Linked DNA regions of Asanoa sp. WMMD1127. The main gene of each other region encodes a partner of the protein of the gene in region 2 in a complex. Links are inferred from orthologs where the notes say so. Each region holds a gene or a part of one and is shown on either strand. Other genes may lie near its edges.

Region 1 (4,814 bases), 2.0 Mb from region 2 along the record:
CCACCAGCAGGACCAGCACCGCGGGGGTCAGCCCGAGGGCCAGCACCAGCAGCGCGTCGCCCAGGCACCAGAGCACGCCGTAGAAGAGCAGCCGGCTCACCCGGATCCGCATCGCGACCAGCGCGCCGACGATCATGCCCGCGGTCTCCACGGCCAGGATCAGCCCCCAGGTGGCGCGGCCGAAGCTCTCGTCGGCGACCACCGGACCCAGCACGGTGACCGATCCCGACAGCGCCGCGTTGATCACGCAGAAGCCGGCGACCACCGTCCAGAGCCAGGTGCGGCTCGCGAACGCCGACCACCCGAGCCGCATCTCGGTGAAGAACCCGAACCGCTCGGCGGCATCGGGCCGTTCTCGTCGCGGCAGCCGCACCAGCGCGAACAGCAGGCCGGCGAGGAAGAACGTGCCGGCGTCGACCGCCAGGCCCCAGCCCGGCCCGGCGGTGGCGACCAGCAGGCCGCCCAGCGAGGCGCCGGCGATCATCGCGGAGTTCCAGGCGAGCCGGTTGATGGCGTTGGCCTGCTGCAGCACGCCGGCCGGCACCGTCTGCGGAAGGATCGCGGAGATGGCCGGGAACGCGACCGCGGCCGCCACGCCGTTGACCGCCGACAGCGCCAGCAGCAGTGGAATCGTCGCGGTGCCGGTGAGCACGGTGACCGCGACCGCCGCCTGGGTCGCACCGGCCAATGTGGACGCGCCGACCATCACCAGGTGGCGTGGCAGCCGGTCGGCGATGACGCCGCCGAACAGGATGAAGACGACGTTGGCCAGCGAGCGCGCGCCGACCACGAGGCCCAGGTCGCGGGCCGAGCCGGTGAGGTCGAGCACGGCGAACGACAGCGCGATCGGCGCCACGGCGTTGCCCAGCATCGTCGTCGTACGGCCGGCGATCAGAAACCGGAACGGCCGGTGTCGCAGCGGTGCCAACAGACCCGGGCGCGGTTGCTCCGCGGCGGCCGGCGGGGCCGGGGTGACCGTGCTCATTTCGCGTCAGGCTCCATTCTGAACAGCGCGATCGTGGCGTTGACCCGGATCGCGCCAGGGGTACGGGGGGCGACCGCGGCCCGGTGCAGGGCTCGGCTGGCCTCGGTGATCTGCTCCTCGACCCGCAACCAGACGGCAGGGTCGACCCAGAGCTCGGCGTCGGTGAAGTGGTTGCCCTGCGCCCGCATGACGGCCCGGGAACGGCGCCGGAGCTCGGCCGCCAGCGCCTCGTAGATGAGCAGGTGGTCGGCCGTCCGCTGCGCCCCTTCGGGGATCGCGGCGCGCGGCTTGTCGAAGCCGGCCTCGGCGGGATGACGATACCTCTTCGCCACCCCGCCGCGAATCTTCTCCTCGCCGGCGACCTCGATCTGGCCGGCCGCGAGCAGGTGGCGCAGGTGGTAGCTGGCGTTGGCGTGCGTCAGGTCGAGCTCGCGGGCCACCTCGGCGGCGGTCATCGCGGCGCCGGTCAGCAGCGACAGGATCCGTAGGCGGAGCGGGTGCGCCAACGCGCGGAGCTTGACGGTCGGGTCGTCCCCCAAAGACATGTTTGACAGTGTGCGCGACACGCACGCACACTGTCAAACAGTCGTTTGGGGGTCTCAGCGCTCCAGGATCGCCACCACGCCCTGGCCGCCGGCGGCGCAGATGGAGATCAGCCCCCGCCCGCTGCCCTTCTCGGCGAGCAGCTTGGCCAGCGTCGCGACGATCCGGCCGCCGGTCGCGGCGAACGGGTGGCCCGCCGCCAGCGACGAGCCGTTGACGTTGAGCTTGGCCCGGTCGATCGCACCGAGCGGGGCGTCCAGCCCGAGCCGCTCCTTGCAGAACTCCGGCGATTCCCAAGCGGCCAGCGTCGCCAGCACCTGCGACGCGAACGCCTCGTGGATCTCGTAGAAGTCGAAGTCCTGCAGGCTCAGCCCGTGCCGGGCCAGCAGTCGGGGCACCGCATAGGCCGGGGCCATCAGCAGCCCTTCGTCGCCGTGCACGAAGTCGACCGCCGCCGTCTCCGCGTCGACGAAGTGGGCCAGCACCGGCAACCGCCGCTGCGCCGCCCACTCCTCCGAGGCCAGCAGCACGGTCGACGCGCCGTCGGTCAGCGGTGAGGAGTTGCCCGCGGTCATCGTCGCCCGCTCGGCGTCGGGGCCGCGCGTGCCGAACACCGGCCGCAGCTTGCCCAGCTTCTCCACCGAGGTGTCGGCCCGTAGGTTCTGGTCGCGGGTCAGCCCCAGATAGGGCGTGACCAGATCATCGAAGAAGCCCCGGTCGTACGCCGCCGCGAGCCGCTGGTGCGACGCCAGCGCGAGCGCGTCCTGGGCCTCCCGGTCGACGTTCCAGCGCAGCGCCGTGATGGCGGCGTGGTCACCCATCGACAGCCCCGTGCGCGGCTCCGCGTTGCGTGGCCGGTCGGGGATGAACGCCTGGTGCGGCCGCAGCCTGGTGGCCGCCCGCAGCCGCGCGCCGGTCGTGCGGGCCGCGTTCATCTGCAGGAGCGTGCGGCGCAGGTCCTCGTTGAGCGCGAGCGGCGCGTCGGACGTCGTGTCGACCCCGCCGGCGATCCCGGCGTCGATCTGGCCCAGCGCGATCTTGTTGGCGACCAGGATCGCCGCCTCCAGCCCGGTGCCACAGGCCTGCTGGATGTCGTAGGCCGGAGTCGTCGGGTCGAGCCGCGAGCCCAGCACGGCCTCGCGGGTCAGGTTGAAGTCGCGGGAATGCTTGAGCACCGCGCCGGCGACGAGCTCGCCGACCCGGGCGCCGGCCAGCCCGAACCGGGCGACGAGCCCGTCGAGCGCGGCGGTGAGCATGTCGAGGTTGCTGGCCGCGGCATAGCGGCTGTTGGAGCGGGCGAACGGGATGCGGTTGCCGCCGACGATCGCGACTTTACGGGTCTCCATCAGTCGCCTCCCTCCAGGGTTACTCACGAGTAGGCTACCGCTATGAGCGACCGCTACGCGAGCTTCGCGAACTCCGGTCCCGGCCGTGCGCTGGTCAAACGGCTGGGGCTCCCGGCGCCGCCGGTGTTGCGGCGGTTCCGTCCCGGTGATCCGCTGGTCACCGGCCCGGTCCTGCTCGGCGGGGCACCCGGCGGGCGGCTCGACGGCCCGGTGCGCAAGATGCTCACCATCGCCGGCGTCGCCCTCGACGGCGGGCCGCCCTGGTCGGCGCTGCTCTTCGACGCGACCGGCATCGCCGACTCAGCCGCCCTGCACCCGCTCTACGAGTTCTTCCACGCCAACGCCCGCGCGCTCGCCCCCAACGGGCGCGTGATCGTGTTCGGCACACCGCCGGCCGCCTGCGCCTCGCCGCGGGAGGCCACCGCGCAGCGCGCACTCGAGGGCCTGACCCGCAGCATCGGCAAGGAGTTCGGCCGCGGCACCACGGCGCAGCTGGTCTACGTCGCGCCCGGCGCCGAGGAGTTCACCGACTCGACGGTGCGGTTCCTGCTGTCGGGACGCTCGGCGTACGTGTCGGGACAGGTCATCCGGATCGGCCAGGTGAGCTCCTCGCCGATGACCGACTGGGCGCACCCGCTCGAGGGCAAGGTGGCCCTGGTGACCGGCGCGGCGCAGGGCATCGGCGCGGCCATCGCCCGGGTGCTGGCCCGCGACGGGGCCCGGGTCGTCGCGCTCGACGTGCCGGCCGCCGGCGAGGCGCTGGCCCGGGTGGCCAACGAGATCGGCGGCACGGCGCTGCAGCTCGACCTCACCCGCCCCGATGCGCCGTCCACGCTGGCCGCGCAGCTGCTCTCGCGACACGGCCGGGTCGACATCGTGGTGCACAACGCCGGCATCACCCGCGACAAGACGATCGCCAAGATGTCGGGCGAGCAGTGGGACGCGGTGGTCGACGTCAACCTGTCGAGCCAGGAGCGGATCAACGACGCGCTGATCCCGCTGCTGCCCGAGGGCGGCCGGATCGTCTCGGTCTCGTCGACCAGCGGCATCGCCGGCAACCGGGGCCAGACCAACTACGCCACGTCCAAGGCCGGCGTGATCGGGCTGGTGCAGTCGATGGCGCCGATCCTCGCCGCCCAGGGCGTGACCATCAACGCGGTGGCGCCCGGCTTCATCGAGACCCGGATGACCGCCCGCATGCCGCTCGGGGCCCGCGAGGTGGGGCGCCGGATGAACAGCATGTCGCAGGGCGGCCTGCCGGTCGACGTCGCCGAGACCATCGCCTGGCTGGCCGCACCCGGCTCGTCCGGCGTGACCGGCAACGTGGTGCGGGTCTGCGGCCAGATGTGGTTGGGTGCCTAGATGTCCATCGTCGAGCTCGACGGCCCGCCGGAGCTGGGACCGCTCTACCGGCGGGCGGCGATCCGGGCGCTGCCCCGCATCGGCCTGGTGCCGGGCAGCGACCGGCGGCCGCCGATCGAGGTGTTGCCCGACGTCGAGCTCGTGTTGCGCGGGGTCGAGGTGAGCCGCAGCTGGCTCGCCGACTACGACCGGGTGTGCGGGTTCCGGTTGACCGACCGGTTGCCGGTGACCTTCCCGCACGTGCTGGCCACCCCGCTGGCGATGCGGCTGATGACCGGGCCCGACTTCCCGTACCCGGTGGTGGGGTTGGTGCACGTCGGCAACCGGATCACGGCGACCCGGCCGATCGACGCCGCGGAGCGGCTCGACCTGTCGGTGCGCGCGGTCGACCTGCGGCCGCACGAGCGCGGGCGCCAGTTCGACATCGTCGCCGTGGCCACGGTCGACGGCGTCGAGGTGTGGCGCGACGTCTCGACCTACCTGCGCCGGGGCCGCGGCGACGGTTCGGGCGGGTCCGGACCGCGCGACGTGCCGCCACCGGCCTCGGCGACCTGGCGGGTGCCGGCCCGGGTCGGCGT
Region 2 (4,966 bases):
CCGACGGCGGCGGTCCCGGCATCCTGTTCTGCCACGTCGACGGCGACCTCGTCACTCCTAGCCGGCTCCACCTCGACCTGCAGCCGGCCGACCGCACCCGCGACGAGGAGGTCGAGCGGCTGCTCGGCATCGGCGCCACGCTGGTCGGCGACCGCCGCCGCCCCGACGGCACCGGCTGGGTGACCCTGGCCGATCCGGAGGGCAACGAGTTCTGCGTCGAGCGCAGTGCGGAGGAACGGGCCACCACGTGAGATCGAGTCACGATCGGGACACACGTTGTGTCCCGTGGCTGACGGAGGGCGCGTGGCGGATGCGCGCACTGGCTACGATCCGGCAGTCCGCGTGAGTCTCCTGGGGAGCCGTGATGTCCGACCCTTACAACCAGCAACCGTCGTACGGCTCCCAGCCGCCTTACGGTCAGCAACCGCCGCAATACGGTCAGCAGCAGCCGCAATATGGGCAGCCCTATGGCGAGCAGCCCCCGCAGCAGCCGCAGTACGGCGGCGGCCAGACTTACGGCTCGCCGCAGCAGCCGGGCACCTACGGCCAGCCGCAGCAGCCCAGCTACGGCGGTGACTACGGCCAGCAGCCCGACTACGCGCAGCAGCAGCCGTCGTCCGGGGCGCCGTACGGGCCGTCGTCGGGCGCGCCGTACGGGCAGCAGCCCTCGTCCGGGGCGCCCTACGGCCAGCAGCCGGGCTACGGCGCGCAGCCGGCCTACGGCCAGCCGCCGCAGCAGCCGACCTACGGCGAGCAGCCCTACGGCGGGCCGCCGCTGCCGCCGACCGCGCCGCCGAAGAAGAGCAAGGCCGGCAAGATCGTCCTGATCGTGCTCGCCGTCGTGCTGCTGCTCTGCGTCGGTGGCGGCACCGCGCTCTACTTCGTCCTGCGCGACCCGGTGAAGGAGGTCGTCGCGGCGGCCAACACCCGGGTGGTCGCGCCCGACACGCTGGGCGGCAAGCCGAAGATCACCGACCCAGAGCTGCAGAAGGCCGTCGACGACATGAAGTCCCAGCTCAACTCGGACCTGCCCAACGCGACCAGCACCGCGGCCGCGTTCTACGGCGACATCGCCAAGCAGGAGCTCGTCATGCTGGTGGCCGCGTCCGGTGTGGTCGCCGACCCGGCCAAGGAGCTCGACGACACGTTCACCGACATGACCGCCAGCGGCTTCACGGTGAAGAACATCAAGACGGTCGAGGCCGGCCCGCTGGGTGGCAGCGCCAAGTGCGGCGACGGCGTGATCGCCGACGCCGGCGCCGAGGTGCCGCTGGGCGTCTGCGCCTGGGCCGACAAGGGCAGCGTCGGCATGATCGGCATCTACAACGCCAAGGGCGACGACGCCAACAAGACCTTCCTCTCGATGCGTGCCGAGGTCGAGAAGCAGTAACAGCTCAACGACAAGGCCCCCGGGGACACGTCCCCGGGGGCTTTTCGTCGAGCTGTTAAGAACGGTCCGTTCCTATGCGGAAAGCGTTAGGAACGGACCGTTCCTTGCTCTCAGAGGCGGCCGGTGGCCGCTAGGTGCGGCGTGATGCCGCCCAGGTGGAACGGCCAGCCCGCGCCGAGGATCAGGCACAGGTCGATGTCGCGGGCGTCGGCCACCACGCCGTCGGCCAGCATCGTGCGGACCTCGTCGGCGATCGCGTCGAGCGCCTTGTCGCGGACCTGCTCGGCGGTCAGCGGCGCGTCGCCGACCTGGAGCAGCGCGACCACCGACTGGTCGATCTCGCCCTCGCGGTCGGTCAGCGACCGGCCGCTCTCGACGATCCGGCCCAGGTTGTCGCTGACGCCGAAGCGGTCCGGGAACGCCGCGTGCATCGTCTTCGCGACGTGCAGCGCGACCGGCGGGCCGACCATCGTGAGCAGCGCCAGCGGCCGCATCGGCAGGCCCAGCGGGTCGAGCGCGGTGTTGGCCACCTCGACCGGCGTGCCGGCGTCGATCGCCGCGTAGATCTCGCCCAGGAACCGCGTCAGCAGCCGGTTGACCACGAACGCCGGCGCGTCCTTGACCAGCACGCAGGACTTCTTCAGTTGCTTGCCCACGGCGAACGCGGTGGCCAGCGTCGGGTCGTCGGTCTGGCCGGCCCGGACGATCTCGACCAGCGGCATCACCGCGACCGGGTTGAAGAAGTGGAAGCCGACGACCCGCTCGGGGTGCTCGAGGTCGGCGGCCATCTCGGTGACCGACAGCGACGAGGTGTTGGTCGCCAGCACCGCCTCGGGTGACACGATCTTCTCGAGCTCGGCGAAGACCTGCTTCTTGACGCCCAGCTCCTCGAAGACCGCCTCGATGACGAAGTCGGCGTCCGCGAAGGCCGCCTTGTCGACCGAGCCGCTGACCAGGCCGCGCAACTTGGCCGCCGTACCCTCGTCGATCCGGCCCTTGCCGTGCAGCTTGTCGATCTCGCCGTGCACGTAGGCGACGCCCTTGTCGACCCGCTCCTGGTCGAGGTCGGTGAGCACCACCGGCACCTCGAGGCGGCGGGCGAACAGCAGCGCCATCTGGCCGGCCATCAGGCCCGCGCCGACCACGCCGACCTTGGTGACGGCGCGGGCCAGCGCCTTGTCGGGCGCGCCGGCCGGCCGCTTCGCGCGTCGCTGCACCAGGTCGAACGCGTAGAGGCTGTTGCGCAGCTGCGGGCCGGTGACCAGGTCGCCGAGCGCCTCGTCCTCCGCGGCCGTGCCGGTGGCGAAGTCGGCGTCCTTGGCCAGCGCCAGCAGCTCCAGCGCCTTCTCGGCGGACGCGACGGCGCCGTGGAGCCGCTCGTCGAGCTGCATCTTGGCGAAGTAGAGCACGCCGTCCCACATGTCGCGGTCGATCTCCGGCCGCTCGACGGTGATCTCGCCCGCCACCACACCGGCCGCCCACTCCAGCGAGCGCTCGAGGAAGTCGGCCGGCTCCAGCAGCACGTCGGCGAGGCCGAGCTCGCGGGCCTGCGGCGGGCGCAGCGTCTTCTGCGTCAGCGGGTTCTGGATGATCACCTGGGCCGCCGGCGCGATGCCGATCAGGTTGGGCAGCAGCTGGGTGCCGCCCCAGGCCGGCACGAGGCCCAGGGAGACCTCGGGCAGCGCGAGGGCGTTGGCCCCGCTCGACAGCGTCCGGTAGTGGCAGTGCAGCGCCACCTCGAGGCCGCCGCCCATCGCCACGCCGTTGACGAACGCGAACGTCGGGATCGCCGACTCGCGCAGCCGGTTGAACACCCGGTGCCCGTAGCGGCCGAGCTCCACCGCCTGCTCGCGCGACTGGATCAGCGGCATGCCGGTGATGTCGGCGCCGACCGAGAAGATGTACGGCTTCCCGGTGATCGCGATGAACGCCGGCTCCAGGGCAGTGGCCGCCGTGATCGCCTCGTCGAGGCTGGCCAGCCCGCCGGGGCCGAAGCTGTTGGGCTTGGTGTGGTCGAGCCCGTTGTCGAGCGTGATGAGGGCCGCCTTGCGGCCCTTGACGGTTACGGCGCGCACCAGCGCCCTGGTGACGACCTCGCTGCTCACTTGGCGCCCTCCCAGGCCGGGTTCTCCCAGATGACCGAGCCGCCCATGCCGATGCCGATGCACATGGCGGTGATGCCGTACCGCACCTCGGGGTGCTCCGCGAACTGGCGCGCGAGCTGCGTCATCAGCCGCACGCCGGACGAGGCCAGCGGGTGGCCGACCGCGATCGCGCCGCCCCACTGGTTGACCCGCGGGTCGTCGTCGGCGATGCCGAAGTGGTCGAGGAACGCCAGCACCTGCACGGCGAACGCCTCGTTGAGCTCGAACAGCCCGATGTCCTCGATGGACAGACCGGCGATCCGCAGCGCCTTCTCCGTCGCCGGGATCGGGCCGACGCCCATCACCTCGGGCTCGACACCCACGAAGCCGTAGGAGACCAGTCGCATCGCCACCGGCAGGCCCAGCTCGCGGGCCGTGTCCTCGGCGGCGATCAGGCTCGCGGTCGCGCCGTCGTTGAGGCCGGCCGAGTTGCCGGCGGTGACCCGGCCGTGCGGGCGGAACGGGGTCTTGAGCGTGGCGAGCTTCTCCAGGCTGGACTCGCGCGGCGCCTCGTCAGCGGTGGCGAGGCCCCAGCCCAGCTCGGGGTCCCGGATCGCGACCGGCACGAGGTCGTCCTGCAGCTTGCCGTTCGCGTACGCCTTGGCGGTCTTGATCTGGCTGGCCAGGCCGAACGCGTCGGACCGCTCGCGGGTGATCCCCGGCAGCCGGTCGTGCAGGTTCTCGGCGGTCTTGCCCATCACCAGCGCGCTCGGGTCGACCAGCTTCTCGGCGAGGATGCGCGGGTTGGGGTCGACGCCCTCGCCCATCGGGTGGCGGCCCATGTGCTCGACGCCGCCGGCGATCGCGACGTCGTAGGCGCCCATCGCGATGCCGCCCGCGACGGTGGTGACGGCGGTCATCGCGCCGGCGCACATGCGGTCGATGGCGAAACCGGGCACGGTCTTCGGCAGGCCCGAGAGCAGGGCGGCGGTGCGGCCGATGGTCAGGCCCTGGTCGCCGATCTGGGTGGTCGCGGCGATGGCGACCTCCTCCACCTTGTCCGGCGGGAGCTGGGGGTTGCGGCGCAGCAGCTCACGGATGCAGCGGATGACGAGATCGTCGGCGCGGGTGTGCGCGTACATGCCACCCGCCTTTCCGAACGGGGTGCGAACGCCGTCGACGAACGCGACGTCGCGGACAGAACGGGGCACGGGTCTGGGCCTCCTCATCGGGTGACTGACCAGTAATGCTACTCGCCAGTAACCTCGCGCGGGGCGTGGAGTGGGACACAACGCCGTGGTTGGTAGGGTGCGGCGCATGAAGGTCTTGATCGCGGGCGGGGCGGGTTTCATCGGCAGCACGGTCGCGTCGGCCTGCCTCGACGCCGGGATCACCCCCGTGATCATCGACAACCTGGTCACGGGCCGGCGTGAGTTCGTGCGGGACCGGATCTTCTACGACGGCGACATCGCCGACGGCGCCCTCATCGACC

The links. Proteins that work in one complex are often made in the same cells at the same time.
Region 1: the proteins of O7635_RS18245 (region 2) and O7635_RS08795 are in contact, whole or in part, in a solved structure (PDB 8BNU), measured with the Escherichia coli proteins. The link is inferred for Asanoa sp. WMMD1127 from one-to-one orthologs.

The regions. Positions count from the first base shown.
Region 1 is NZ_JARUBP010000001.1:1,821,127-1,825,940, forward strand. Bases 732-3,625 are described here. They hold O7635_RS08795 (acetyl-CoA C-acetyltransferase), read right to left. Parts: upstream 2,878-3,625; coding sequence 1,585-2,877; downstream 732-1,584. Other genes in these bases: O7635_RS08785 (MFS transporter), read right to left, coding at 732-985; O7635_RS08790 (helix-turn-helix domain-containing protein), read right to left, coding at 982-1,530; O7635_RS08800 (3-oxoacyl-ACP reductase), read left to right, coding at 2,917-3,625. Outside these bases: more of O7635_RS08785, read right to left, coding at 1-731; more of O7635_RS08800, read left to right, coding at 3,626-4,236; O7635_RS08805 (MaoC/PaaZ C-terminal domain-containing protein), read left to right, coding at 4,237-4,814.
Region 2 is NZ_JARUBP010000001.1:3,824,568-3,829,533, forward strand. Bases 999-3,997 are described here. They hold O7635_RS18245 (3-hydroxyacyl-CoA dehydrogenase NAD-binding domain-containing protein), read right to left. Parts: upstream 3,496-3,997; coding sequence 1,501-3,495; downstream 999-1,500. Other genes in these bases: O7635_RS18240 (hypothetical protein), read left to right, coding at 999-1,390; O7635_RS18250 (acetyl-CoA C-acyltransferase), read right to left, coding at 3,492-3,997. Outside these bases: O7635_RS18235 (VOC family protein), read left to right, coding at 1-251; more of O7635_RS18240, read left to right, coding at 365-998; more of O7635_RS18250, read right to left, coding at 3,998-4,685; UDP-glucose 4-epimerase GalE, read left to right, coding at 4,792-4,966. UniProt on the Escherichia coli protein: Catalyzes the formation of a hydroxyacyl-CoA by addition of water on enoyl-CoA. Also exhibits 3-hydroxyacyl-CoA epimerase and 3-hydroxyacyl-CoA dehydrogenase activities.